DNA from 4 places in the Modestobacter sp. VKM Ac-2979 genome. Region 1 is predicted to be linked to each of the others. Evidence: riboswitches for the same ligand, from Rfam matches in the RefSeq annotation. Region 1 holds a riboswitch; each other region holds the start of a gene.
The links. Region 1 has a riboswitch for cyclic di-AMP ahead of O2W15_RS17660 (LysM peptidoglycan-binding domain-containing protein). Riboswitches for the same ligand answer to the same signal wherever they lie in the genome.
Positions count from the first base shown of each region.

Region 2: it holds a riboswitch for cyclic di-AMP, as region 1 does, so the genes downstream of both, O2W15_RS10770 (peptidoglycan DD-metalloendopeptidase family protein) here and O2W15_RS17660 (LysM peptidoglycan-binding domain-containing protein) in region 1, are expected to answer to the same signal.
Region 3: it holds a riboswitch for cyclic di-AMP, as region 1 does, so the genes downstream of both, O2W15_RS07240 (C40 family peptidase) here and O2W15_RS17660 (LysM peptidoglycan-binding domain-containing protein) in region 1, are expected to answer to the same signal.
Region 4: it holds a riboswitch for cyclic di-AMP, as region 1 does, so the genes downstream of both, O2W15_RS21855 (transglycosylase SLT domain-containing protein) here and O2W15_RS17660 (LysM peptidoglycan-binding domain-containing protein) in region 1, are expected to answer to the same signal.

Region 1 is NZ_JAPVBO010000006.1:71,344-78,289, reverse strand. Features, by position in the region: gene O2W15_RS17680 (DUF4184 family protein) at 1-413, opposite strand, end outside; gene O2W15_RS17675 (cytochrome c oxidase assembly protein) at 482-1,468, opposite strand; gene O2W15_RS17670 (DUF5926 family protein) at 1,561-2,499, opposite strand; gene O2W15_RS17665 (cytochrome P450) at 2,575-3,786, shown strand; cyclic di-AMP (ydaO/yuaA leader) riboswitch at 4,014-4,112, shown strand; gene O2W15_RS17660 (LysM peptidoglycan-binding domain-containing protein) at 4,137-5,003, shown strand; gene araA (L-arabinose isomerase) at 5,129-6,652, opposite strand; gene O2W15_RS17650 (L-ribulose-5-phosphate 4-epimerase) at 6,649-6,946, opposite strand, start outside.
Region 2 is NZ_JAPVBO010000003.1:404,219-411,164, forward strand. Features, by position in the region: gene O2W15_RS10760 (MFS transporter) at 1-1,515, shown strand, start outside; gene O2W15_RS10765 (DUF305 domain-containing protein) at 1,652-2,278, opposite strand; gene O2W15_RS24000 (DUF6153 family protein) at 2,360-3,088, opposite strand; gene O2W15_RS10770 (peptidoglycan DD-metalloendopeptidase family protein) at 3,009-4,205, opposite strand; cyclic di-AMP (ydaO/yuaA leader) riboswitch at 4,331-4,486, opposite strand; gene O2W15_RS10775 (QsdR family transcriptional regulator) at 4,663-4,941, shown strand; gene O2W15_RS10780 (AraC family transcriptional regulator) at 5,176-6,141, opposite strand; gene O2W15_RS10785 (LLM class flavin-dependent oxidoreductase) at 6,310-6,946, shown strand, end outside.
Region 3 is NZ_JAPVBO010000002.1:551,310-558,255, forward strand. Features, by position in the region: gene O2W15_RS07220 (hypothetical protein) at 1-126, opposite strand, end outside; gene O2W15_RS07225 (phytoene desaturase family protein) at 285-1,838, opposite strand; gene O2W15_RS07230 (GNAT family N-acetyltransferase) at 1,835-2,287, opposite strand; gene O2W15_RS07235 (hypothetical protein) at 2,292-2,837, opposite strand; cyclic di-AMP (ydaO/yuaA leader) riboswitch at 3,007-3,162, shown strand; gene O2W15_RS07240 (C40 family peptidase) at 3,179-4,360, shown strand; gene O2W15_RS07245 (DUF3817 domain-containing protein) at 4,509-4,877, shown strand; gene O2W15_RS07250 (serine hydrolase domain-containing protein) at 4,885-6,213, shown strand; gene O2W15_RS07255 (pyridoxamine 5'-phosphate oxidase family protein) at 6,217-6,852, opposite strand; gene O2W15_RS07260 (hypothetical protein) at 6,912-6,946, opposite strand, start outside.
Region 4 is NZ_JAPVBO010000008.1:163,858-170,803, reverse strand. Features, by position in the region: gene O2W15_RS21870 (serine hydrolase domain-containing protein) at 1-22, opposite strand, end outside; gene mftD (pre-mycofactocin synthase MftD) at 133-1,362, opposite strand; gene O2W15_RS21860 (YceI family protein) at 1,508-2,107, opposite strand; gene O2W15_RS21855 (transglycosylase SLT domain-containing protein) at 2,260-3,156, opposite strand; cyclic di-AMP (ydaO/yuaA leader) riboswitch at 3,173-3,321, opposite strand; gene O2W15_RS21850 (class I SAM-dependent methyltransferase) at 3,496-4,143, opposite strand; gene O2W15_RS21845 (universal stress protein) at 4,149-4,703, opposite strand; gene O2W15_RS21840 (cupin domain-containing protein) at 4,920-5,312, shown strand; gene O2W15_RS21835 (Dyp-type peroxidase) at 5,347-6,258, shown strand; gene O2W15_RS21830 (hypothetical protein) at 6,582-6,875, opposite strand.

The DNA of each region.
Region 1 (6,946 bases):
CGCACCGCCCACGGGGGGCCCGGGGAGCGGGTCAGCTCGTCCCACGCCAGATGGGTCGCCGCGCCGACGACCAGCGAGACGGCGATGAGAGCCAGCGCCGCCGAGCTGCGCCAGCGGAAGCCCAGGGCCGCGGGCGCCGCGCGCCCGCCGGCCGACGGCGGCAACAGCGCGAGCAGCGGGCCCTTGAGCAGGAGCTGGAACGTGGCCAGCAGCACCGACCCGATGATCGGGTCCAACCAGAGCACGGACGACCACGCGTGCGTCAGCGTGAGGTTGTAGTCACCGCCGATCCACTGCAGCGAGACGTAGTAGGGCAGGTCCGGGGCCATCGCGCCGGCCACCAGCGCGGAGGGCACCAGGGGAGTGCGCAGCAGCGGCAGCACCACCGCTGGGTGGACGAGGGTGAACGGCACGCGGGGAGGGTAGGGCGCGCCGACCCGGCCGACGGGGACCCGACCGCGCGCGTCCGGTCAGCCCACGGTCAGGGGTGCTGGGCGGCCAGGCGGCGGAGTCGCTCGTTGTAGGCGGTCAGCTCGGGGTCCTCGCCGCTCTCGCCGCGGGCGATCGCCCGGTCGCGCGCCCGGTCGGCAGACCGGTTGGCCCGGTCCTCCGACCGCGTCCACTGGAAGAAGACCACCGCCAGCACCAGCACGGTGGGGAACTCCCCGAACGACCAGGCGATGCCGCCGGCCGCCCCCTGGTCGTACAGCGGGTCGATGCCCCAGGACTCCGGCGGGGTGGTGTAGCTGGTGAGCAGCAGCGTGTTGCTCATCATCACGATCACGCCGAAGAACGCGTGGAAGGGCGCCGGCAGCAGCAGTTCCAGCATCCGCGCGCCGTGCCCGGACCGCCGGGGCCAGGGGTCGATGGCCATGATCGGGCCGAAGAACAGCAGCCCGGTGACCAGGAAGTGCAGCAGCATGAACGTGTGCCCGGGCACCGTCGACATCAGCTCGTCGAACAGCGGGGTGAAGTAGACGCCGTAGAGGCTGGCGATGAACAGCGGGATGGTGAACAGCGGGGAGGAGACCAGCTGGCCCAGCCGGCTGTGCAGGGCCCCGAGCAGCGCCCGCCGCGGCATCCCGGCGGGCCCCTGGGCCGCGGGGAGTGCGCGCAGCATCAGGGTGACCGGTGCGCCGAGCAGCAACAGCAGCGGCGTGATCATGCTCAGCACCATGTGCTGCACCATGTGCAGGCTGAACAGCGCCATCCCGTAGCTCTGCAGGCCACTGGCGGTGACGTGGAACAGGGTGGCGCAGCCGAGCAGCCACGCGACCGTCCGGGACGGCGCCCAGCGGACGCCCCGGCGGTGCAGCCGCCACAGCCCGACCAGGTAGCCGGCGGCCATCAGCACGGCGAGCCAGGCCACCGGCGACGCGGCGGCCAGGTCCAGCCCCAGCACCCGACCGAGGGTCGGCGGCAGCTCCGGGACGTGCATCGCACCCATGCCGCCGTGCTCGTGGCCCACGTTCGTCCTCTCTCAGCTCTGCTGTGCGGCCCCCACGGTAGGCCTGGCCCGGCCCTCTCGCCGCAGTCGCCGAGGGGGCCGGGTCCGCCGGCTCAGCGGAGCGTGACCTGCCGGGACAGCAGCCCCGCGCGGGCCCGTCGCTCGTCCGCGTCCAGCGGCTCGGTGACCGCCAGCGCAGCGTCCAGCCGGGAGTGCAGCTCGGCCGAGGGGCCGGCCCACTCGGCACCGGGCACGGCGCCGGGCACGTCCCACACCGGGACGACGAGCCCGAGGGCGCGGAAGGCGCCGGCGTAGCGGGTGCCCTCCCCCAGGCTCAGCTGCTCGGCCGCGCCGAGCCGGGCCAGGGCGTCCAGCAGCGCCTCCTCCGGCTCGGGGCGCACCCAGCGCACGTGGCCGCGCTCGGTGGTGGGCCGGCACCAGTAGGCGGCCTCCAGCCCGTCCAGCCGCACCGTGGGCATCACCATCTCGTTGGCCTGCTGCAGGCTCGCGCGGGCGGTCGCGTCGACGTCGGCGCCCTCCAGCCAGAACTCGAAGTCGTCGTGCACGGTGACCTCGAACGGAGCCGAGAGGTCCAGCAGCTCCTGCAGCCGCGGCCCGGCCGAGCCGGCGGCACCGATGGGGCCCGGGTCGACGGGGGCGCCGGCCGGCGCCTCGAGCGCGGCGGCGAGCGCGGTGCCGAGGTCGCGGCTGACGTCGTCGGAGGAGGTCTGCAGCTGGACGCCGAGCAGGATCTCGCCGTTGGCCCGCACCAGGGCAGGGGTGCCGCCGGGGAGCACGCTGGCCAGCGTGACCGACCGGCCCTCCGTGGTGGTCAGCTTGGCGGTGGCGGCCGGCACGAGCTCGCGCAGCGCCACCCAGTCGACCTCGCCGGGCAGGCCCTCGAACGGGCGGAGCACCGGCTGGCCGTAGCCGGAGCCGTGGCAGTGCTTGTAGCGGCGACCGGAGCCACAGGGGCAGGGCGCCTTCGGGTTGGTCTCACCGTCGGTCGCGGCAGGGGCGGCGGGGCGGCGGCGGGTCGTGGAGCGGGCCATGCCTGCGAGCGTAGGAGGCGCCGTCGGCGACCGGGGGACGGCGTCCCGTCCGGCTGCCGCCCGTAGGCTCTTCCGGTGACACCGGCTCCCGTCCCGTTCGACCTGACCGACCCCGCGCTGGTCGCCGATCCCTATCCCGCGTTCGCCGTGGCCCGCGCCGCAGCGCCGGTGCAGTGGGACGAGCGGCAGGGCCTGTGGCTGGCCTTCGGCCACGCCGAGGCCAACGCCGTCCTCCGGGATCGACGGCTGGGCCGGATCTGGTCGGACCGGACCCCCACCGAGCGGTTCGAGAGCTTCAACCTGATCCACCGCAACGCCATCCTGGAGATGGAGCCGCCCACGCACACCCGGCTGCGCCGGCTGAGCAGCGCGGCGTTCGCCCGCGGCCACGTCGAGCGGCTGCGACCGTGGGTCCAGGACCTGGCCGACTCGCTCGTCGACTCCCTCGTCGAGCGCTCCGCCGGCGCGACCGGCGTCGACGTGCTGTCCGGCATGGCCGAGGAGCTGCCGGTCGCAGTCATCGCCGAGCTGCTCGGGGTGCCGGCGGTCGACCGGCCGCTGCTGCGCCCGTGGTCGAACGCGATCGTGAAGATGTACGAGTACGGCCGGACGTCGGAGATCGAGGCCGACGCCGAGCGGGCCGCCGCCGAGTTCGTCGCCTACCTGCGCGAGCTGGCCGCCGAGCGGCGGACCGCACCGGGCGAGGACCTGCTCACCCACCTGGTCACGGTGCGCGACGCCGAGGGCGACCGGCTCACCGAGGACGAGCTGGTGACCACCTGCATCCTGCTGCTCAACGCCGGCCACGAGGCGACGGTCAACGTCAGCGGCAACGGCCTGCTGGCGCTGCTGGAGCACCCCGACCAGCTCGCCCGGCTGCGCGCGGACCCGGCCCTGCTGCCGACGGCGATCGAGGAGCTGATGCGCTACGACTCACCGCTGCAGCTGTTCGAGCGCACCGCCACCGAGGACGTCGAGATCGGCGGGGTCACCGTCGCTCGGGGACAGAAGATCGCCGCCCTGCTGGGCAGCGCCAACCGCGACCCGGCCGTCTTCGTCGACCCGGACACTCTCGACGTCGGACGCGCGGACAACCCGCACATCTCCTTCGGGGCCGGGGTGCACTTCTGCATCGGTGCCCCGCTGGCCCGGGTGGAGCTGCAGGCCTCCTTCGGTGCACTGCTGAGCCGGACGTCCCGGCTGGAGCTGGCCCGCCCGGCCCGGCGCCGCCCGGAGTTCGTCATCCGCGGGCTGCAGGACCTGCCGGTCGTGCTCACCGGCCGCTGAGCCGTTGCGCCGGGAGACGACCTCGGGGCACCGGCGCACGCCGCGTCCATGATCCGTCACAGCTCGTGCTGACCGCGTCGGGGAGCCCGGGAAAGCTCGTCGCCGACCGGCTCCCCCGGCCGACGGCCTGCCTACCGTTGTCTCCGTCCGCCGCACGGCGGGCTCCGGACGACGGCACCGCCGAACCTGCCCACCGTCGCCCGGACGTCACGAGACCACGGGCAGGCGCGGGGGACCCACCTCGCAGGACCAGGCCTCCGGGCCTTGGGGTGAAGCCGCAGCACGCGGCCGGGCAGCTCTCGCCCGAACCCGACAGCTAACTCCGCAGGCGGCGAGAGGCACACACACCCATGCTCAATCGCTTCACGGCACGGCGCGACCGCTCCACCGAGCGCTCCGCCTTCGCTTCGGCGGCACGCCCCGCCATGGTCGTCGCGGCAGCCGCGGCGATGTCCTTCGGGGTCATCGCACCGGCCGCGGCCCACACCGGCAGCCACACCGTCAGCCCCGGTGACACGCTCAACGAGCTGGCCGCCAGCCACGGCACCACCTGGCAGGACATCCACGCCGCCAACCGCGACACCATCGGCAGCAACCCGAACGTGCTGCGCGTCGGCCAGGTGCTGACCATCGGCGGAGGGGCGGCCCCGGCGGCTGCACCGGCAGCCGCACCCGCGGCGGCGACCGGCACCTACGTGGTGCGCTCCGGCGACACCCTCGGCAAGATCGCCGCCCAGCACGGCACCACCTGGCAGGCCCTCTACGCCGCCAACCGCGGCACCATCGGCGGCGACCCGAACGTGCTCCGCGTCGGCCAGACCCTCACCCTCGGCGGCGGGGCGGCCGCACCTGCGGCCCCGGCACCCAGCCGCCCGGTCGAGCAGCCCGCCAGCCGCAGCGCCGACCGGACCGCCAGCGGTGACCCCCGGTCCATCGCCCGGACCATGGTCGCCGAGCGCGGCTGGGGCCCCGGCGAGTTCGACTGCCTGGACGCCCTGTGGGAGAAGGAGAGCAACTGGGAGACCACGGCCGACAACCCGAACTCCAGCGCCTACGGCATCCCGCAGGCGCTGCCCGGTTCGAAGATGGCCTCGGCCGGCCCGGACTGGCGCACCAACCCGGCGACCCAGATCACCTGGGGCCTGGGCTACATCAGCGACCGCTACGGCACCCCGTGTGGCGCGTGGGCGCACTTCCAGGCCAACAACTGGTACTGATCGACCAGCGCGACGGGTCGGTCGGCGCGGTTCCGCGCTGACCGACCCGCACCGGTGGTCCGGGCGACCGGACCACCGGCACGACGACGCCCCGGCCGGGCAACCGGCCGGGGCGTCGTCCGTCCTCAGAGGCGCTGGTTGAGCCGGTGGTAGGCCGCGCTCCAGCGCAGCTCCTTGGCCAGGCTGCGCCGGGTGGTGTCGGCGTCGATGAGCACCAGCTCGGTGTCGAACACCTCCGCCAGGTCGGTCAGCTCGTCGGCCCCCAGCTGGGTGGACAGCACCGTGTGGTGCGGCCCGCCGGCGGTCAGCCAGCCCTCGGTCGCCGTCTCGAAGTCCGGCCGGGGCTCCCAGACCGCCCGGGCGACCGGGAGGTTCGGCAGCGGCTCGGACGGCTCGACGACGTCGATCTCGTTGGCCACCCAGCGGAACCGGTCGCCCAGGTCGCACCAGCCCACCATGATGCCGGCGGCGGGGGCAGCGGTGAACACCAGCCGGGCCGGGTCCTCGCGGCCGCCGATGCCCAGCGGGTGCACCTCCAGCCGCGGCTTGTCCCCGGCGATCGTCGGGCACACCTCGAGCATGTGGGCACCGAGGATCTTCGGGGTCTCCGAGGCGAGGTCGTAGGTGTAGTCCTCCATGAAGGACGTGCCGCCGGGCAGCCCCTGGGCGGCGACCTTGAGCACCCGCAGCAGGGCAGAGGTCTTCCAGTCGCCCTCGCCGCCGAAGCCGTAGCCGTCGGCCATCAGCCGCTGCACGGCCAGGCCGGGGAGCTGGCGCAGGCCGCCGAGGTCCTCGAAGTTCGTGGTGAACGCACCGAAGCCGCCCTCGGTGAGGAACTGGCGCAGGGCCACCTCGATCCGGGCCTGGTAGCGGACATGAGAGTGCCGCTCGCCACCCGGGCGCAGGTCGGCGTCCATCTCGTAGAGGTCGCCGTACTCGGCGACGACCGCGTCCACGGCGGAGTCGGCGACCGCGTCGACCACCTCGACCAGGTCGTTGACGCCCCAGGTGTTCACCGACATGCCGAAGCGGATCTCCGCCTCGACCTTGTCGCCCTCGGTGACCGCGACGTTCCGCATGTTGTCACCGAACCGGGCCAGCTTGAGGCCGCGGGCGGCGGCCGCACCGGCGGCGGCGCGGGCCCAGGAACCGACCCGGGCCTGCACCCGCGGGCTGCCCGCGTGGCCGGAGACGGTGGTGCGCGGCGTGCGCAGCCGGGTGAGCATGAACCCGTACTCGCGGTCGCCGTGGGCGGCCTGGTTCAGGTTCATGAAGTCCATGTCGATCGTCGCCCACGGGAGGGCGGCGTCGGCCTGGGTGTGCAGGTGCAGCAGCGGCTTGCGCAGCGCGTCCAGCCCGGAGATCCACATCTTCGCCGGCGAGAAGGTGTGCATCCAGGTGATGACGCCGAGGCAGTTCGGGTCCTCGTTCGCCTCGCCCATCATCTTCCGGATCGCACCGGCGTCGGTGAGCACCGGCTTCCAGACCACCCGGACCGGGACGGCGTCGGCGCCGTCCAGCGTCGCGGCGACCCGCTGCGACTGCTCGGCGACCTGCTGGAGGGTCTCCTCGCCGTACAGCCCCTGACTGCCGGTGAGGAACCAGATCTCCGAACCCTCGAATGCCACCTGCTGCTCCTTCGTGCTCATCGTTGTCCGTAGACGTTCTGGTAGCGCGCGTACAGCGAGTCGATGTCCGCCTGCGCGATCGGGACGGGCTCACCCAGCTGGCGGGAGAGGTGCACGGTGCGGGCGACGTCCTCGGTCATGACGGCGGCCTTGACCGCGGCCTTCGCCGAGGGCCCGATGGTGAAGACGCCGTGGTTCTTCATCAGCACCGCCGGCGAGCGGTGCCCCTGCAGCGTCTCCACGATGCCCTGGCCGATGGAGTCGTCACCGATCAGCGCGAACGGCCCCACGGGGATGGGCCCGCCGAACTCGTCG
Region 2 (6,946 bases), on a different contig from region 1:
CTGATCGCGGTCTGCATCGCCCTGATGGCCGTCATCGCGTCGGTGTCCGGGCTGAACGTCGCCCAGCCCGAGCTCGCCGTGGAGTTCGGCGCCTCACAGAGCGCCGTGCTGTGGATGATCAACAGCTACACGATCGTCCTGGCCGCACTGCTCCTCCCCGTGGGCGCACTGGCCGACCGGTGGGGCCGAAAGCCGATGCTGCTCGCCGGCCTGACCCTGTTCGCCGCCGCCAACGTGGCAGCCGGCCTGGCTCCCTCGACCGAGGTCATGGTCGCCGCCCGCGCCCTCAGCGGCGTCGGCGCGGCGATGATCATGCCGGTCACCCTCGCCGTCATCACCTCGACCTTCCCGGACGAGGAACGCGCCACGGGCATCGGCGTGTGGACCGCCGTCGCCGGCGGAGGCGGCATCCTGGGCATGTACCTGTCCGCCCTGCTGGTGGACGTGGCGAACTGGCGGTGGCTGTTCGTCCTACCCGTCGCGCTCGTCGCCGCCGCCGTCGTCCTGACGCTGAGGTCGGTGCCGAACTCACGCGAGAGCGCCACCCACCGCTTCGACCTCGTCGGCTCGCTGACCTCGGTGCTCACCGTCCTCGCGCTGATCCTCGTCCTCCACGAAGGTCCCGAGCAGGGGTGGACGGCACCGGCGACGCTGCTGAGCCTGCTCGGCGGCGCCGTGGCCGCCGCCGCGTTCATCGCATGGGAGCTGCGCCAGCCGGCCCCGCTCCTGGAGATCCGGCTCTTCCGCGAGCGCGGCCTGGCCAGTGGCTCCCTTGCACTGCTGGTCGTCTTCGGCGTGCAGGCCGGGATCTTCGTCGTCCTCTTCCCCTACCTGCAGGCGGTGCTGGGCTGGTCGGCGCTGCGCTCGACGCTGGCACTGATGCCGATGGCGCTGCTGATGATGGCCTCCTCCGGGCTGGCACCGAAGGTGGCCGCACGCATCGGTGCACGACTGACCATGGCCACCGGGATCCTGCTGGGCACCGTGGGCCTGGTGCTGATGGCCAGCTTCGTCTCCGTCGAGGGCGGTTACCGCTCGGTGCTGGCCGGGCTGCTGGCCATCGGGCTGGGCATGGGCCTGGCCATGACGTCCTCCACCGAGGCCATCACCCGCGCACTGCCTCGCGAACGGCAGGGTGTGGCCTCCGCCCTCAACGACGTCACCCGCGAGCTCGGCACCGCACTCGGCGTGGCACTGCTCGGTGCCGTCCTGGCCACCGGCTACCGCAGCGCCCTCGACCAGCAGCTCCCCGCCGGGGCTCCTGCAGACGCTGTCGCGGCAGCCCGCGAAGGCCTGGCCAACGGCCTCGCGGCCGCCGACGTGGCCGGCCCCCAGGCCAGCGCACTCGTCCGGGCGGCACAAGAGGCCTTCGTCGACGGCTGGCAGCAGGCCATGTGGGCCGGCACCGCCGTCATGGCCGTCCTGTTCGTCATCGTCCTCGCCCGTGGCCCCCGCGGGAGCGCCCCTGGCCCCGTCGTCGGGGAGACCGAAACCGAACACACCATCACCCGGTGACCCTGAACGGGCGGTTGACGCAGCCGACTGCGTCGACCGCCCGCTGGTGCACCGCGCGCGAGGCGCGGCCCTGGGTCGTCGGGCGGGAGAGGTGGAGCGCGGTGCCCGGACGGCACCGCGCCCCACCCGGTACAGATCAGCCACCCAGCTCGGTGAGCAGCTGCCGCATCTCCTCGATCTCCTGCGCCTGGACCTCGCTGATCGAGCGAGCCAGGTCGACGGCCTCGGCGTTGCGGCCGTCCTCGACCTCGGTCCGCGCCATCTCGACTGCGCCCTCGTGGTGCTCGATCATGGCGTCGAGCCACATGCGGCCGAAGTCCCGGCCGGCCGCAGGCATCTCCTCCATGCCCATGCCGCCGTCCATGCCCATGCCGCCCATGTCCCCGGACCCGTGGTCCATGCCGCCCATCGAACCGGACTCCTCGAGCGGTTGGCCCCACTCCTCCAGCCAGGCCGTCATGAGGTCGATCTCCGGGTCCTGACCTGCTTCGATCCGCTCGGCCAGGTCCACGACCCGGGGATCGGAGGCGCGGTCGATGGCGACCGCGGACATCATGAGCGCGCCCTCGTGGTGCGGGATCATCCCCTGCGCGAACGCGACGTCCGTGTCGTTGAACTCCGCGCCCTGCTCGGCGGAGCTGTCGTCGGCCGCGTTGCCACCGGTGGCGGAGGTCTGCTCGGTGTCCGAGCAGCCGGCGAGGACGACGACGGCGGCCATCAGCCCACCGGTGAGGCGGACGAGTCGGATGCTGGTGCGGGTCATGCTGGGTCTCCTGTCTGGGGGATGTGGGCGTGCGTGCAGGACCCCGGGACAGCGGGAGCTGTCGGGGTGCAGCTGCTCGGCCTAGATCCGCAGGAGACAGAGAGCGGAGAGGGTGGGTGGTCGAGGCTGCCTCGACCACCCGGTGGGCCAGCGGGACGGTGTGGGCGAGCCGCGGACGGGCGGGATCGCCACGCCTCGGCGGAGCACCACGGCCCTGAGAACCATCAGACCCGCGAGCAGGACGGCGAGGCACACCGCCAGGAGGTGGGCGTCGTGCCACGGGGCCGGCAGCCCGCTGGACCCGGTGGCACCGTCGGCGTCTGCCTCTGGTGTGGCGGCACCGTGCCCGTGGTCGGGCATCGCACCTGCGACGGGGCCCAGATGGACGGACGCTGCCGGTACATCGACAGAGGCTGCCGCACTGAGCGATGTGGACCCGTCTTCCAGCGCTGACCCCGCGGCCGCGCACTGGATCCCGTGCATGGCGAAGACAGCGGCCAACAGCAGCAGCGCCGCCCAGAGCCGTGCCACCAGGACCACCTCCTCCACACGAAGGTACGACGGCCTGGCTGGCGCACCCGAGAAGGCCGTCGGCCCCTTGGAGTGACACCCGGGCCCGTCCCCACGCTGATCATGACCGCACCCCGGCGCGAAGTGCCCACTGCAGCGACTGCTCGGCGGCGCTGACCGCCCAGCGGGGTCACCGAACGAGGTTCGAGGGCTGTCGAGGTCAGCCGCAGCTTCCGCCCAACGGCAGGCCGCGGGCGGCCAGCCACGGAACCGGGTTGCTGCGGTTCTGGTAGAGCCCACCCAGATGCACTTCGAAGTGCAGGTGCGGGCCGGTGGACTGACCCGTGTTGCCCACCAGCGCGATCTGCTGCCCAGCGGACACCTGCTGTCCCGCGTCGACCGAGTAGCTGTCGATGTGCCCGTAGAGGGTGATCGAGCCGTCCTCATGCTCCAGGTAGACGGCCAGCCCGAAGCCGGATGCGGGGCCGGCCTGGAGCACCACGCCGGCTTCGGGCGCATAGATCGGTGTGCCGATCGGGGCGGCGATGTCCACGCCGTGGTGCATGGTCCCCCAGCGGGCGCCATAGCAGGAGGTCACCCGCCCCGACGTCGGGATCCCGGCGCCGGAAGTCGACCGCTCACCTCCCCGGGAAGCCGCACCGTCCAGCCGTTCCGCCAGTAGTGCATCGACATCGCCACTGCTCGGTTGCTCCGTCGGTACCGCAGTGACATCGCTGCCGGCCGGCTGTTCCATCGACCCCGCAGCAGCATCGCCGGCGAGCGTGACCACCCGCTCCCGCGCCTCCTGCAACTGCTGCTCCAACGCGGCCCTGTCCCCCACGGCGGCGTCGTAGGTCTGCTGCGCCGCGGCGAGCTCGTCGTTGGCGACCCGTTCAGCCTCCGCGGCGGATGCGGCGGCCGCATCGCGGGCAACCACGGCGGCCTTCGCCGCCTCGGTGGCCGCCTGCTGCTGGCGCTGGACGACCTCGAGCTCGTCCAGTCGCTCGCCCCGGTCATCACCCAGCAGCTCCAGCGTGGCGGCTCGTTGGAGGACTTCCTCGGGGCTGCCTGCGGCGAAGAAGGCCGAGGCACTGCCGTAGGCGTCAGCGCCCATGTAGCTCTGCCGGGCCAGTGCGACGACGTCGGCTCGGGCCTGCCCGACTGCTGCCTGCGCAGCCGTCAGCTCGGCCTCCCGGGCATCGGCCTCCTGCCGGGCTGTGAGCAGCGCAGCCTGGGCGACCAGGCTCCGATCGGCGACCGCCTCAGCCTCCACCGTCAGCCGCCGCAGGGTCTCCTCTGCCGCCACCACCGACGCCTCGACGCTGGCCAGCGCGGCCTCGGCCCCGGCGAGTCCGGGTTGGCCTGCCGGGGCCGGCGGGGGCTCAGGTGCGGCGTGGGCTGCCGGACCGGTGAGCACCAGCAGCAGGGCAGCACCGGCGGCCAGCGTCGGCGCAGTGACCGCGGCGCGCCATCGGGCGCGGCGGCGTGGGTGGACAGGGTGCTGCAAGACGGTGTCGTGCGACGTCGCCAACGCGGCGAGCTCCGTTCTCCCTCACCGTCTACCGAGTTAGCTGACGGGTTCGGGCCGGAGACAGCCCTACTCGCTGCGGCGCACTGGCCACGTGAGATTCACCCCAGGGAACGATGGGTCCCCGGTCTGCCACCGCGCGAGCGGTGGCAGTTCGACGGGGTCTGCGCGAGGACCTCTGGGCGAGATCGGGGCTCGGGCGGACCGGCCGAGACGCTACAACGAACCCCGATGAACGTCACAATCCAGTAACAGCAGCCAACCATCGCGGCCGGCCGCACCATCCGGGGCCAGTACATGTGCAGGCGCCACAGGCGGCCGATCACGCGGACGCCGCAACCACGGCATGCAGGTCTTCATGGAGAACGAGGGCGAACTGGCGCTGCGCCTGCTCACCACCCGCGCCGCCGACTTCCAGGCGCGGCTGCTGGGCCGGGTCCGTGCGCTCCTCGCCGAGGCCCTCGACGCCGGCAAGATGTGCAGCGACATCCCGCTCGACGACCTCGGCTACGTCGTCGTCCGCATCATGGAGTCCTACGTCTACCTGACCCTCATCACCGGCGAACAGCCCGATCCCGACCGCGCCGGCCGCGTCCTGCACGCACTCCTGCCGCTGCCTGACTGATCCGGTGGTCGAGCGTTGCACCTGCCGGGGTGGACCTGGACCCCGGCCGACCGGACGGACCCATGGCCTCGGCCATGCGCGCAGTCCAGATCACCGAATCGGTGGCCCGAGCTCCTGAACGTCGTCGGCCATCGTCTTCGATGCCGTCCTCGCCTGGAACCGCATGTGAGAGACATGCCCTAGCTGTCACCGACGTCCTGGCTGGGTACAGCTAGAACGGCGGTGGCGTGGCACTCAACATGCGTCACCGAGATCGCCGGCGACGACCCCGGTGCGTCGGTGCCGGTCGCGGAAGCGCCCGGGGGCTTCGTCGTGGGCACGGCTGAAGGCCCGGCTGAACGCGTGCACGGAGGCATAACCCACGGCTCGTGCGATGGACTGCTGCGGTTCGTCGGTATCGCGCAGGCGAGCGGCCGCCAGGTCCATCCGCCAGCGCAGCAGGTAGGCGGTGGGGCTCATGTCCAGGGCGGCGGTGAACCGCCGCGCCAGGGTCGCTCGGGACACTGCGATGCCGGTTGCCAGGTTCTCCGCCGTCCAGGCCCGCTCCGGTGCCTGGTGGATCAACGTCAGGGCGGCGCTCACGACCGGGTCACCCAGCCCAGCCAGCCAGGACCCCGGCTGGGTCGCCGTCTGCGCTGCTGCCCAGGCCCGCAGCGACTGCACGAGCAGCACGTCGATCATCCTGTCCAGCAGGACCGAGGAGGCCATCCCGGGCTCGGTGAGCTCACGGCCCAGGATGCGCACGGTGTCCTGAAGGTGGCCGGCCCCCGCACCCGCTCCCACGTGGACGACGTCGGGTAGCGCGGTGAGCACGCGAGTTCGTGCCCCGGGGTCCTGGAGGTAGTGGACCGTGACGATGCGGGTGTCCACCGGCCCGATCCCCAGCCGGACCACGTCCCCGACCTCGCGGGCTCGAGCAGCGGCGGCACGGTCGCACGATGCCGCGGAGGCCCACGGTCGGCTGGTCAGCTCGTGCACGGTCCCCGGAGGCAGCAGGACGACGTCCCCGGACTCCAGCCGCCGTGGCGGGCGCGAGGAGGTGGTCAGCCACGCGGATCCCTCGGTGACCGCGTGCACCGCCGCTCCGGGGTACCGGTCCAGGCGCACTCCCCAGCTGCCGGCGGCGCCGCTGGCCTCGATGCGGGTGCCGATCGAGCCGGTCACGCCGGCGACCCGCAACAGGTCGGCGAGCAGGTCCACGCAGCAACTGTACGTGCGCCGCGGCGGACGACCGGTGCTGTTCCGGGCCGGGTGAGTCAGACGGGCACGCTGTTGAGCTCGTGGGACAACGACGGCTGCCCTGCCCGTGCCTAGCGTCGACGGTGGTCGCGGAACACCCCGACTGATCGCCGACCATCGGAGCCACACGTGCAGCAGTTGGGGTCTGCGGGACCGACGAACAGGGTTCCGCTGTCCGTCCTGGACTTCGGGCAGCTGTCCGCCGGACAGACCAGCGCCGAGGCCCTGGCTGACACCACGCGGCTCGCCGAGCGCGCCGACGAGCTGGGGTACAAGCGGTTCTGGGTCTCCGAGCACCACGCCACCCCGTGGCTGGCCTCCACCTCCCCCTCGGTGCTCCTCGCCCACCTCGCCGCCCGGACAGCGCGGATCCGGGTCGGCTCCGGCGGTGTCATGCTGTCCAACCACCCACCGCTGGTGGTGGCTGAGCAGTTCGCGCTGTTGGAGGCGCTGCACCCCGGACGCGTGGACCTGGGCCTCGGACGGGCGCCCGGCGCGGACCCGGTGACCGCGGCAGCGCTCCGGCGTTCACCCGCAGGGCTCGGCGGCGAGGACTTCGCCCACCAGGTGGACGAGGTCCAGGCGATGCTCGGGGTGAGGGCACCCGCGCAGGCCGCCCCGTCGCGGGCGCACCACCCGATCAGTCCGACGCCACGCGCCGTCGGCGCACCCGTCATGTGGTTGTTGGGCTCCTCCGTGTACAGCGCCCAGTTGGCCGCTTCGCTGGGCCTGCCGTTCTGTTTCGCCGGACACAACGGCGTACCTG
Region 3 (6,946 bases), on a different contig from region 1:
GATCATGAAGGTGAAGGCCACCACCAGGATCAGCACGAAGGTCGCGACGATGATCAGGCGGGCCCGGTTCTTCGGCAGCCTGCCCTGTCCGCTGCGGTCGGTGCGGCCGTCGGGTCGCTCGCTCATCGGTCCTCCTGGGAATCGGTACGCGCCCCGGTCCGACACGTGGTCTCCCCGGGTCGCCGGCCTGCTCGGGCGAGCGGGCGGCTGTGTCCGGTGCCTGCCCAGTTCTGCGGACGCTCACGCCTGAGACGTGACCCACTCCGCTCAGTGGACCACTCCGCTCAGTGGACCCCGAGCAGGTGCTGCGCCGCGGCGAAGCCGCCCAGGCCGCTGACCGCACCGCCGCGCACCGTGCCGCCCGAGGAGGCGGCGACCACCCGCGGATGCGCCGTCGCCACGCCCCAGGTGCCGACGGCCTCCGGGTCGGGCGCGACCGGCCAGGCGAGGTCGCCGTGGAAGATGTGCCCGCCCGGCATCGCCAGCGACGCCTCGACGTCCAGCGGCGAGGACGCCTGCAGGCACGGCCGCCCGTCGCCGTCGGTGGCCAGGCAGTCGGCCAGCGGCTCGGTCAGGTGGGCGTCCAGCTGGGCCAGCACCCGCCGCACCGCCTCCGTCCGGGTCCCGACGGGGTCGGCCGCGTAGAGCTCGGCCGGCGTGTGCAACCCGAACAGGGTCAGGGTGTGCAGCCCGGTGTCGCCGACGATCGACGGGTCGGTGAGCGAGTGGCAGTACACCTCGAAGGGGACCACCTCGGGCAGCTGCCCGGCCGCGGCCTGCGCGTACGCGGCGTCGAGCTGGCCGGCCGCCTCGTCGACGTGCACGGTGCCGCTGAAGACCCGGCGGGGATCCGCGCCGGACCGCAGCCCGGGCAGCCGGCGCAGCACCATGTTGACCTTCAGCTGCGACCCCGACGGCCGCGGCGCCGGGGCGGCGCCCAGCAGCTCGTCGAGCACGGCCGGGGCCGCGCCGCTGACCAGGTGCCCGGCGTCGGCCGCGTGCGCCGTCCCGTCGGCGTCGGTCCAGTGCACGGTGACGCCGTCGGCCCGGGTCTCGACCGCGGTGACCTCGGCGCGGGTGAGCAGTGCGGCACCGCGCGCCCGGGCTGCGTCGGCCAGCGCGCCGCTGACCGCACCCATCCCACCGACCGGCACCCGCCAGCGGCCGGTGCCGTTGCCGATGAGGTGGTACAGGAAGCACCGGCCGGCCAGGCCGTCGGCGGCGTGCACGTCGGCGAAGGTGCCGATCAGCCCGTCGGTGAGCGCGATGCCCCGCACCTCGTCGTCGGTCAGGTGGTCGGCGACGACGTCGGCCAGCGGCCGTTCCCGCAGGTCGCGCCAGATCTCCGGGTCCCGCAGGCGCGCGGTGACCGCCGCCTCGCTGGGCAGCGGTCCGGTCAGGGTGGGGGCCAGGTCCTCGGCGAGGGTGGTCAGTCGGCCGTAGAACCGCTGCCAGCCGGCGAACTCGGCGTCCGAGCCGGTGAGGGCGCGGAAGGAGGCCGCCGTCTCCGGCCCCTCGTCCCGCTCGACCAGCAGCCCGGTGGCCGCACCGCCGCGGCGCAGCGGGGTGTAGGAGGCGACCGCCCGGTCCAGCAGGGTGATCGGCAGCGCCAGGTCGGTGACGACCCGGTCGGGCAGCAGGCTGACCAGGTAGGAGTAGGCCGACAGCCGGACGCCGACGCCCGGGAAGACCTGCTCGCTGACCGCGGCGCCGCCGAGCACGGCCCGCCGCTCCAGCACGAGCACCGACCAGCCCGCGCGGGCCAGGTAGGCGGCGGCGACCAGCCCGTTGTGGCCGCCGCCCACCACGACGGCGTCGTACCGGGCTGCGGTGCTCACGCCAGCTCCCGAGCGAAGCAGAGCGAGAACGGGTCGTCCACGTAGTGCCCGAACGCCGGGATCGGCCGGTAGCCGGCCGCGGTGTACAGCCCGACCGCCTCGGGCTGGCGCGGCCCGGTCTCCAGCAACACGGTGGTCCAGCCCCGCCCCACCGCCTCGGCCTCCAGCGCGGTGAGCAGCAGCCGGGAGACGCCCCGCCCACGCGCCGCCGGGACGACGTACATCCGCTTGAGCTCGGCGGTGCCGTCCCCGAGGGGCCGCAGCGCGCCGCAGCCGATCGGCGTGCCGTCGTCGTCCCGGGCGAGGAGGACGACGGCGACGTCGGCGGCAGACGGCGGCACCCCCGGCTCGCTCGCACCGCCGTAGCGGGCCCGCAGCTCGACCTGCTGGGCGGCGGTCAGCGCGGCGACGTCCGGGTCGTCCCACGAGGCGGCGGAGAGGGTCGGCACCGGGTCATCCTGGCGCGCCGTCGTCCACCTGCTGCAGCAGCCCCCACACGAACCGGGCCCGCACCCGGCCGGGGAGGTGCACCTCGAAGCGACTCGGGACGCCGGGGTCCACCGCGGCCGCGCCGGGCAGGGTCACGACGTCGTCCACCACGTGCTCCCAGACGCGCAGGGCCCCCGGTGCGGCGGCCGGCACGGCGGAACCGGGCGCGCGGACCAGCTGCTCGTGGAGCACCGCGCCGTCCGGGCCGCCCAGCACCTCCCACCGCAGGTGCGGCCACAGCGGCAGCGGCCACCGCCGGACGACGAGGTCGACGTCACCGAACCGGCGGTCCTCCTGCTCGGCGGATGGACCGAGCACGGCAGCGCGCAGCACGAGCCCGCGCGGTGCTCGCTCTGTGTGATGGAGCGCGCGCCAACGACGGTGCGCGGCACGCGCCTCGGCCCGGTCGGCGCCGAGTCTGGGCAACGCCTCGGAGACCAGGTCGGGTCGCGTGTCGGCCATGCGGCGGAGCAGCACGAGGCAGAACTCCCGCTGTGCCAGGCCCTTCACGCGGCGAGCCTGTCACGCTCGGTGAGCGTGTTGCAGCACACGCCCGGGGATTTCCACAAATTGACCCCAGTCGTTTGTCACGAGCACATAACGCACGTACGGTCACCAGCGGTCCTGACGGGCAGCGCAGTCGCCCACCCGGGTGACCACCGACAGGACCGCCGCCGAACCACACGGCTCGCCGCAACACTCGCGGGCTCGTGGACCGGGGACCCACCGCAGCACTGGGGTGAAGCTCCGCACGGCCCGCTCGCGGGCCCGAGGAGCCGGGCGTCTTCCCGCCCGAACCCGTCAGCTAACTCGGTAGGCGGCAGGTGGAAGAAAGGACACACCCGCCGAACATGGCGAGTTCGCACATCTCTGTCCGTCGTGGCCGCAACGGCCGACGGGCCCTGCTCACTCTGTTCGTCGCGGGTGGCGTCGCCCTCGCACCGGTGCCCGCCCTGGCGGCTCCTGAAACACCCACCACCTCGCAGGAGGCGGCCGAGCTCATCGCCGCCCGTGGTCACGACCTCGAGGTCGTCACCGAGAAGATGCACGAAGCGACCGACGTGCTGACCAGCATGAAGGCCGCCTCGGACGCCGCCGCCGCCGAGCTCGTCGCCGCCGAGGCGGCCGTGGTCGAGGCCCGTGACCACGTGCGCCAGGTCGCCCGCAGCGCCTTCACCGGTGAGCAGCTCTCCTCGCTGCAGGCCATGCTCACCAGCTCCTCCGCCGACGAGATGCTCGACCGGATGGGCACGCTGGACAGCATCGCCGGGCACAACAACGAGGTGCTCGGGGTCGCGCAGCAGGCCACCGTCAGCGCCGACGAGGCGAAGGCCGCTGCCGAGAAGGCCGCCGCCGACGCGGAGGCCCAGGTCGCTGAGGTCGCTGCCCAGCAGGCCGACCTGAACGAGCAGATCGCCGAGTACCAGGCCGAGTACGACCGGCTCTCCGCCGAGGAGCGCGAGCGCGCTCGCATCCTGGCCGAGCAGCACGCGGCCGCAGAAGCGGCGGCAGCCGCAGCCGAGCGCGAGGCCCAGGCCGCCGCGGCGGCGGAGCGCAACAACGCCCAGACCGCCTCGCGCGACGAGCGCACGGCCCCCGCTGCCCGTGCGGCCGCCCCCGCCCCGGCCGCCGCTGCGGCGCCGGCACCGGCTCCGGCCGCGCCGGTCGTGGCCAGCAGCGGCGCTGCCGCCACCGCGGTGAGCACCGCGATGGCCCAGCGCGGCAAGCCCTACGTCTGGGGCGCCACCGGCCCGAACTCCTACGACTGCTCCGGGCTGGTGAAGTACTCCTACGCCGCGGCCGGGGTCAACCTGCCCCGCAGCAGCCGGCAGCAGGCGGCGTCGGGCCGGGCGGTCTCCCGCGGCGAGCTGCAGCCGGGCGACCTCATCGCCTACTACAGCCCGGTCAGCCACATCGGCATCTACATCGGCAACGGCCAGATGGTCCACGCGCCGACGTCGGGTGACGTGGTCAAGGTCGCCAGCATCGACGCCATGGGCCCCATCACCGCCATGCGTCGGGTCGCCGGCTGACAGCTGCACCACCCCGCGACACCCGCCGGTGCCCCGGTCGCCTGACGGCGGCCGGGGCACCGGCGCGTCCGGACCCGGTGGCGACGATCACCCGGGTACGCGCACCGGCACCCCGTCCCGCCGGGCACGATGAGGTACAGCCCACGCCATGCCCACCCCGAGGAGCACCGTGCCCGCCGCACTGACCGACCCCACGAGGGTCGCCCGCGTCTTCCGCGTCGTCGCCATCGCCGAGGCCGTCTCCTGGGTGCTCCTGCTGGCCGGCATGTTCGTCAAGCGGGTGCTGCAGGCCTCGGAGCTGGGCGTGCAGGTCTTCGGCCCGGTCCACGGTGCGGTGTTCGTGGCCTACGTCGTCGTCGCCCTGCTGGCGTGGCGGGTGCTCCGCTGGACCCCGGCCACCGGGCTGCTGGCGCTGGCCGCCTCCATCCCGCCACTGGTGACCATCTGGTTCGAGCGCTGGGCCCGGCGTACCGGCCGGCTGCCGGTGGACGCCACCACGCCGGTCCGGGCCGGCTGAGCGCACGATGGTCACCCCCGTCCTGCCCGCCACCGCCCGCACCCTGTTGGCCCGCACCGCACGGGTCCAGCGCGACGGCCGGGCACCCAGCCTGGTCGCGGGCGTCGTCCGGGACGGCGGGCTGGCCTGGTCGGCCGGTCGCGGCGACGTCGCCGAGCCGCACACCGACGTGCAGTACCGGCTGGGCTCGATCAGCAAGACGGTGACGGCCCTGGCCGTGCTCCGGCTGCGCGACGAGGGCCGCCTGGGGCTCGACGACCTGCTCGAGGAGCACGTCCCCGACACCCCCTTCGGGGAGCGCACCGTGGGCCAGCTGCTCGCCCACCTCGCCGGCGCGAGCTCGGAGAGCCCCGGCGGCTGGTGGGAGCGCGTCCCCGGCGGGTCGCTGGCCGAGCTCCGGCTGACCGACGACGACGTCGTCCTGGGCAGCGCCCGGCGGTTCCACTACTCGAACCTCGGGTTCGGGCTGCTCGGTGAGCTGGTCGCCCGGCATCGTGGGCGCTCCTGGGCCGAGGTGGTCCGGGACGAGGTGCTGCTGCCGCTGGGCATGGAGCGCACCACCCCGCGGCCCACCGGTCGGGCGGCGCAGGGTGCGGGGGTGCACCCGTGGGCAGACGTCGTCCTGCCCGAGCCCGAGCACGACGCCGGCGTCATGGCCGCGGCCGGCCAGCTGTGGGCGACGCTGGCCGACCTCGGCCGGTTCGCCGCCTTCCTGCTCGGCGACACCGGCGACGTGCTCTCCCCGGCGACGCTGGAGGAGATGACCGTGCCGGCCGGGATCGACTCGTCGTCCCCCGGGTGGTCGGCGTACGGGCTGGGGGTGCAGGTCCTGCGGGTCGACGGGCACACCCTCATCGGCCACGGCGGTTCGATGCCAGGCTTCCTCGCCGGGGTCTTCGTCGACCGGTCCGAGCAGGTCGGAGCGGTGATGCTGGCCAACACGACCAGTGGGCTCGACCCGCTGGTGCCCGGGTTGCTGGCCGACCTGCGGGCCGCCGAGCCCCGGATCGTCGACGCCTGGGTGCCGTCCCCGCCGCCGCTGCCGCTGGACTCGCTCGGCGTCTGGTTCTGGGGGCCGGCTCCGCTGGTGCTGCGCGCCCAGTCCGGTGGCCTGCTGCACCTGGGGCCGCTGCCCGGCCGGTCCGGCCGGGCGAGCCGGTTCGCTCCCCGCGCGGACGGCACGTGGGTCGGGCTGGACGGCTACTACGCGGGCGAGACGCTGCGGATCGCTCCCGACCACCTGGACCTGGCGACGTTCGTGCTCACCCGTACGCCCTACGACCCCGAGGCACCCGTGCCCGGCGGGGTCGACGAACGTGGCTGGACGGCGCCCTAGGCGTCAGGCGCCGGACGGTCGGGCGCTGGGGTACAGGCCGGCGGCGTACTGCTCGCCGTAGTACTGCTGCAGCTCGGCCAGTGGCGTGGCGGCAGCCTCCTGGGCGTGCGCGATCCGGGCCCGGGAGGGCAACGCCCCGGGATCCCAGGTCGCCGGGTCCCACAGCTGCGACCGCAGGAACGCCTTGGCGCAGTGGTAGAAGACCGACTCGATCTCCACGACCATGGCCAGCAGTGGCCGGTGTCCGCGGACGAGCATCCGGTCCAGCAGGTCCTCGTCGCGCACCAGGCGGGCCCGGCCCTGTACCCGGAAGGTGTCGCTGCGACCGGGCACCAGGTAGATCAACCCGACGTGCGGGTTGGTCAGGATGTTGCGGAACCCGTCGGCACGACGGTTGCCGGCGCGCTCGGGCAGCGCGATCGTCCGGTCGTCCAGGACGACGGTGAACCCGGGCGGATCGCCCTTCGGGGAGACGTCGCAGCTCCCGTCGGCCGCCGAGGTCGCCACCAGGCAAAACGGTGAGGCGGCCAGCCAGTCCCGGTCGATCGCGTCCAGGCAGGGGCGGTCCTTGGTGGCGGCGCGCGGCGCCGGTTCACCCAGCAGCTCGCGCAGCTCCGCCTCGGTGGTGATCTCGTCCACGGCGCCAGTCTGGCCCACCGGACCAGTCCCGAGGCCACCGCGAACGGGCGGGTCCGCCGTCAGGGGAGGTCGAACGCGTCCATCGTCGTCTTCA
Region 4 (6,946 bases), on a different contig from region 1:
CGAACCGGGACAGGTGGGTCATGCCGGCCTCCGGCGTCCGAGGGACGGCGCACCCGGCGTCCGAGGGACGGTGCGCTCAGCAGGGAGGACGGCGGCGGCCGGCGGAAGTCATCGCGCCGGCCGCCCGGAACCTCAGGCGGTGGTGCCCTTGCCGGAGGACCGCTGCGCCTCCGGGGCGTCGGCGCCGTCCTCGCCGAGGTGTCGCTCGAAGTGCGGCGGGACGACGAGGTCGGCCGGGCTGAGCTCGTCGATCGAGCGGTGGCCCAGGCCGACCAGGGCCGAGCCGAGGCCGTCGCGCAGCAGGTCCAGCACGTTGCCCACCCCGGCCTCGCCGTTGGCGGCCAGACCCCACAGGTAGGCGCGGCCGATCATCACGGCCTGGGCGCCCAGGGCGAGGGCCTTCGCGACGTCGCCGCCCCGCCGGATGCCGCCGTCCATCAGCACCTCGACCTGCTCGCCGACCGCCTCGACCACCGCGGGCAGCGCCCGGATCGCCGCCGGGGTGCCGTCGAGGTTGTTGCCGCCGTGGTTGGACACCGAGATCGCGGTGACCCCGGAGTCCACGGCCCGCTTCGCGTCGTCCACGCGCATGACGCCCTTGAGCATGAACGGCCCGTCCCACTGCGAACGCAGCCAGGCGACGTCGTCCCAGCTGGGCATCGGGGAGGCGCTCCACTGCCCGTAGGCGCCGAAGAACGTCGGCGGCTCGTCGCCGGGCTTGGCCACCATGTTCGGCACCGTGAGGTCGGGGAGCTTGCGGGTGCGGGCGAAGTCGAGCAGCCACCGCGGCCGGGCCAGCACCTGGGGCGCGTACTTCCGAGCTGCCTCGAGGTTGATCTTCTCGGGGATGAACGGGCTGCCCCAGTCCCGGCCGTAGGCGAACGACCAGTCCAGCGTGGCGATCATGCCGACCGCGCCGGCGTCCCTGGCCCGCTGCATCCGGCCGAGCATCTCCTCACGGGTGCCGACCCAGTACATCTGGAAGAAGGTCTGCGGGTTGGCCGCCACGACCTCCTCGATCGGCTTGCTGGCGAAGGAGGACAACCCCATCGCCACGCCCCGGGAGGCGGCGGCGCGGGCCACGGCGACCTCGCCCTCGGGGTCGACCGCCTGCACGCCGGTGGGGCTGATCATGATCGGCATGGACACCTGCTGGCCCATGATCGTGGTGCCCAGCTGCCGCTCGTTGCTCAACCCGGCGGTGTGCGGGGCGAACCCGAGCTCGGCGAAGGCGGCGAGGTTGTCCTCCGCGGTGAGCCCGCGCTCCGACCCGGCCACCAGCGCCCCGTAGACGCCCTTGGGCAACCGCCGCTTCGCGCGCCGCTGCGCCTCCGCCACCGACTCGAACCACGCGTTCGCCACCTGCGGACTCCCTGCTGCTCGCCTCGTCCCGGGCGACGCCGTCGTCGCCGGGGTTGCCGTCGCGGAGCCGGCCGGTCCACCGGCGCGCCACGTGGCACTGAGTGCCACCCTAGCGGCCGGGGTGGCCTGGGACACAGCGCGCCGGTCAGGCGTCCTTGATCGCCGAGACGTCGAACTCCACCTGGATCCGGTCACTGACCAGCACGCCGCCGGTGTCGAGGACCGCGTTCCAGGTCAGGTCCCACTCGCTGCGCTTGATCGCCAGCGCACCCTCGAAGCCCACCCGCATGTTGCCGAACGGGTCCAGCGCCGAGCCGGTGAGCGTGAAGTCGATCGAGACCGGCTGGGTGACCGCCTTGATCGTGAGGTCGCCGGTGACCCGGTAGACGTCCCGGTCGACCTGCTCGACCGACGTGGAGACGAACACCATCTCGGGGTGCTGCTCGACGTCGAGGAAGTCGGCCGAGCGCAGGTGCGCGTCCCGGTCCGGGGTGCCCGTGTCGATGCTCGCGGTGGCGATCCGCAGCTGGACGCTGCTGGCCGCCGGCGTCGCGGTGTCCAGGTGGGCGGTGCCGGAGAAGTCGGTGAAGGCACCCCGCACGGTGGTCACCATGGCGTGCCGGGCCCGGACGCCGATCCGGGTGTGCGTGACGTCGACGGTGTAGTCGCCGGTGACGTCCGTCAGGGCGCTGGTGGCGGCGTCGAAGTCCGTCGCGGCGCCCTCGGGTGCGCGGTGCTTGCCCACGGGTCAGCGCTCTCCTCGTCTCGGTGGTCGAACCCCTCGATCCTCCCCGATGGTCCCGCGCCGGCGCACAGGAGGGCCACCCGCGCGGGGGCCCGGACGCAGCGAGGCCCGGGTCCAGCCGGACCCGGGCCTCGCTGCGCACCACCGGTGGCTCAGTACCAGCCGGTGGCCTTCGAGTGCGACCACGCGCCGCACGGCGAGCCGTAGCGGTTGTTGATGTAGATCAGCCCCGCGTCGATCTGCCGGTAGCCGTCGGAGGTCTTGGCGATCCCGGTGCTCTTCCAGGTGGAGTCCAGGAACTGCGGGATGCCGTAGGCGGTGCTGGTCGGGTTCTGGGCGTTCGGGTTCCAGCCGCTCTCCTTGCCCCAGAGGCTCTCCAGGCAGGAGAACTCCGCCTGGTCACCGCCGAGCTTGCCGAGGGCGTAGTCCTGGAACGAGCCCGAGCCGGACGAGGCGGCCGGGGCCGCCGGCGCCCGGGCGGGAGCGGGGGCGGCCGGCGCGGGCGCGCGGGCGGCGGCCCGCTGAGCGGCGGCCGCCTCCTCCGCGGCCTCGGCCTCGGCGGCGGCCTGGGCCTCGGCGGCGATCCGGGCCTCCTCCGCGGCCTGGGCCTCGGCGGCCAGCCGCGCCGCCTCGGCGGCTTGGGCGTCCAGCACAGCCTGGTCGGCGGCGGCCTGCGCCTGGGCGGCGGCGACCTGCTCGGCCTCGCGCTGGCTGCGGTTGGCGGCCAGCTGGCCGAGCCGGTCGGTCAGCCGCCCGTCGACGAGGGCGGTCGCGGTCTGCTGCGAGCTCAGGTCGAGCTGGGCGGCGACGCCGGCGGGCTCGACGGCGGCCTCGGCCCGGGCGTCCGGCTCACCGCCGACGAGGACGTTGACCAGGATCGCGCCGGCGGCCGCGACGCTCAGGTACAGCGTCGGTCGACCCAGCCCACCGGGCGGCTGGCGACGACGGGTCTGCCGGGCGGTCGGGGCGTCACCGGTCGAGAGCAGCGGGAGCACCTCGGTGGTGGGCAGCTGCTCGTCCGACGAGGACGCGGTGGTGCGACGGGACATGAAGAGAAGGGCTCCGTGGGTCTTCCGTGGCCGCCTACCGAGTCAGCTGACGGGTTCGGGCGGGAAGCGGCCCTACCCGGCCGGGCGGTTGCCCGGGCGGGATTCACCCCAGTGGTGCGGTGGGTCCCCGGTTCGCTGCGGGCAGCGACTCGGCGGCATCCGGTGCGGGCTCCCCGGGTGGGGACGAGACGTCCGACCGGACCTGGCCAAGGTAGAGGCCGTGACCCGGCCGTGACAATGCCCGGGAGCGTCTTTCGTCGCCATGTGCCACGGCTCGCACCCGGCGGTGGGGCGGGCTTGGAGCAGAGTGACGGCTGGGGCCGGTGGGACGGCGCAGGTTCAGGGGAGCCGCCACACCGTCGTCCGGCGCACCGCGCCCCCGGCGGCGTCGGGCACGTCGTACTCCGCCTGCGCGAGCAGGCCCTCCTTCGGGACGTACGCGCGCCCGGGGTCGCCCAGCAGCACGGTGGCCCCGCGCAGCCAGGCCGCACCGAGGAAGGGCAGCACCCGGGCGGTCATCTCGCGGTCGTAGCAGACGTCGCCGGCCAGGACGACGTCGATCGCCGGCAGCTCCTCGTCCAGCACGTCGCCGACCACGTCGATGCCGGTGACCCCGTTCACCTCGGCGTTGAGCCCGACCGCCGCGTGCGAGTACGGGTCGACGTCACTGGCCAGCACCCCGCTCGCCCCGGCCAGCACGGCGGCGACGGCAACCAGGCCGCTGCCGGCCCCCAGGTCGAGCACCCGGCGGCCGGCGACGAGCTCCGGGTGGTCGAGCACGTGCCGGGCCAGCGCCTGGCCGCCGGGCCAGGCCGCGGCCCAGAACGGCGGGTCCTCGCCGGCGCCGCCGCCCTCGGTCTCCATCGCCTCCCAGAGCGCGACGACGTCGTCGGCGACGTGCAGCTGCACCTCGGGGACGAGCGACGGGCGGTCCAGCCGGGTGTGCGCCCGCAGGAAGGCCGGTGGGACGGGGTGCGGGACCGCCACGCGGGTCAGTCCTTGCGCTGGCTGCGCACGACGGTGACCGGGCACGGGGCGTGCCGGGTGACCTGGTCGCTGACCGAGCCGAGCAGCAGGCCGGCGAAGCCGCCCCGCCCGCGGGCACCGACGACGAGGAGGTCGGCGTCCTGGGCGGCCTCGATCAGCGAGCGCACCGGGGCCGCGTGCACCACGTGGCAGGTGACCCCGCCGGCCCGCTCAGCGCCCAGCACGGCCCGGACGTCGGCCTCCAGGTCGGCCTGCACCGCCTGCTCGTACTCGCCGATCGGCGGCACGTAGCCCGGCTCCCAGCTGGCCGGCTGCGGCGCGGTGGCGATCCGCCAGCCGCGGACGACGTGCAGCGGCCAGGAGGCGCGCTCGGCCAGCCCGGCTGCCCACTGCAGCGCCTCCTGCGCGCAGTCCGAGCCGTCGTGCCCGACGACGACGCCCCCCGCGACCACGGCGCGGGTCGACACCTCACCCTCGACCGCGGCGAGCTCGGTGGCCGCCTCGTCCCGCTCGGCCGCGAGGGCTGCGTTCTCCGGCTGGGCTCCTGGCTGCTGCGTCAACGCCGTCTCCTGTGCTCGTCTGCGTGTGCTCTGCCGGTACCCGGCACCGACACAGCTTCTCCTACCCGCCCGGTGGACGGCAGGGGCGGAGGGCCCGTCCGGCCCGTGTCGCCCGGCCAGCGGGCTCGGATCGCGCCGGAGGCCGCGCTGCTCTTCACTGATCATGAGCCGGCACACGCCGGCAGGAGCTACTGGAGCAGAGGAGGAACGGCAGCCATGGAGCACTTCACCATCGCCACCGTCGCCGAGGAGAGCGCCGACTTCCGTCGGGTGCTGTGGACCGGCGAGCACACCCAGCTGGTGATCATGACGATCCCGCCGGGTGGGGAGATCGGCGAGGAGGTGCACGAGGAGATCGACCAGATCCTCACCTTCGTCAGCGGCACCGGTCAGGCCGTCGTGGGCGGGCAGAAGAAGAACGTCGCCCAGGGTGACCTCGTCGTCGTCCCCGCCGGCAAGAAGCACAACTTCCTGAACACCGGCGTGAACCCGCTGGTGCTCTACACGGTCTACGGCCCGCCGGAGCACGCCGACAAGGCCGTGCACAAGACCAAGGAGGAGGCCGACGCCCTCGAGGAGGCCGGCAAGGACGAGCCGCCGACCAGCTGATGCCGGGTCGTGCCGGTCGGGCAGGGTGGGCGGCGTGACGACGCAGCCGGGCATCTTCGCCCTCGGCACCCCCGAGCACTGCTATCTGGAGCTCGACCTCGAGCCCGGCTGCTCCGCGGCGGACCTGGTCCGCGGGGTGGCCGGGCTCATCGGTCCGCTCTCCTCCACCGGAGGGGTGAACGTGGTGGTCGGCCTCCGGCCGGAGCTGTGGGCCGAGGTCGCCCCGGACGACGCCCCGGCGGACGCCGCGGGCTGGACCGAGGACCTCGTCGGCGCCGGCCGCTACCGGATGCCGGCGACCCAGCACGACGCCTGGGTCTGGGTCGCCGGGGGCGACCGGACCGCGGTGTTCGACAACGCGCGCGCCGTGCTCGCCGCCCTGGCCGGGGTCGCCCGGGTGGGCGCGGAGGTCACCGGTTGGCTGTACCGGCACGACCGGGACCTGACCGGTTTCGTCGACGGCACCGAGAACCCGTCGCTGCTGACCGCCGCCGAGGTCGCGGCGGTGCCGGCGGGCGAGCCGGGCGCGGGAGCGAGCATCGTGCTCTACCAGGTGTGGCGGCACGACAGCGCCACCTGGGAGAGCCTGGGCGTGCACGGCCAGGAGATGATGATGGGGCGCACCAAGCCCGACAGCGTCGAGCTGCCCGAGGACGTGATGCTGCCCAGCGCGCACGTCGCCCGCACCACCGTCGAGGTGGACGGCGAGGAGAAGCCGATCTTCCGGCGCAACGTCGCCTACGGCGGGGTCACCGACCACGGGACGGCGTTCGTCGGGTTCGCCCGCGACCAGTGGCGGCTGACCGAGATGCTCCGCCGGATGGCCGGGGCGACCGACGGGATCCGCGACGGGCTCACCGGCTACCTGACCCCGCTGACCGGCGCGTACTACACCTGCCCGTCGATCGAGGCCCTCGCCCGCTTCGCGCCGTCGGACGAGGACTGAGGGCCGTCGTGCCGGAGGAGCCGGAGCGGCCCGAGCCGGAGGGTGGGGACCCGGCGTGCTGGCTGGACCAGGTGTGCCCGGCCTGCGGCCGGCTGACCGAGCGGACGGCGGCAGGCCGCTGCGCTGCCTGCGGGGAGCCCTGGGACTGAGCGCCATGTCCGCGCCGGACGCCGCGGGCGTGCGGGTGGGTGTGGGCGGCGCGCCACCTGACCCGGAACGGCCGGTGCCGGCGCTCCGTTCGACCCGGCACGGGTCGACAGCGGCCGCGCGCACTGGGGCGCGGTTCGTCACCCGTCAAGGGCCCGGTGTGCACCCCGCGGAGGTCAGGCGGCTGAGCTCCTGGCGACCTGGCTGCCGTACCAGCTGGTCAGCAGGTGCGCGCGGACCGAGCCGGGCAGCGCACCCCAGCGCAGCAGCGCTGCGCGGGCCGGCAGCGCGCTGGCCGCGGCCAGCTGGCCCAGCTCGCGGACCCGCTCCGGTCGCGGGCTGTTCGGCCCGCGATCGTGCAGGCCGGCGGTGAGCTGGCTGTCGAAGGCCGCGAGGATGTCGGCCTGGTGCTCCGGGTCGAACCACTGAGGGCTCCGCGCCGAGCTCGCTGCGAGGTGATGACGGATCACGATGCGCTTATCGGCCCGTTGTGCCCGCGCTGTGACCTGAACAGGGCCCACTGGCTTCCCGGAATTGCGGT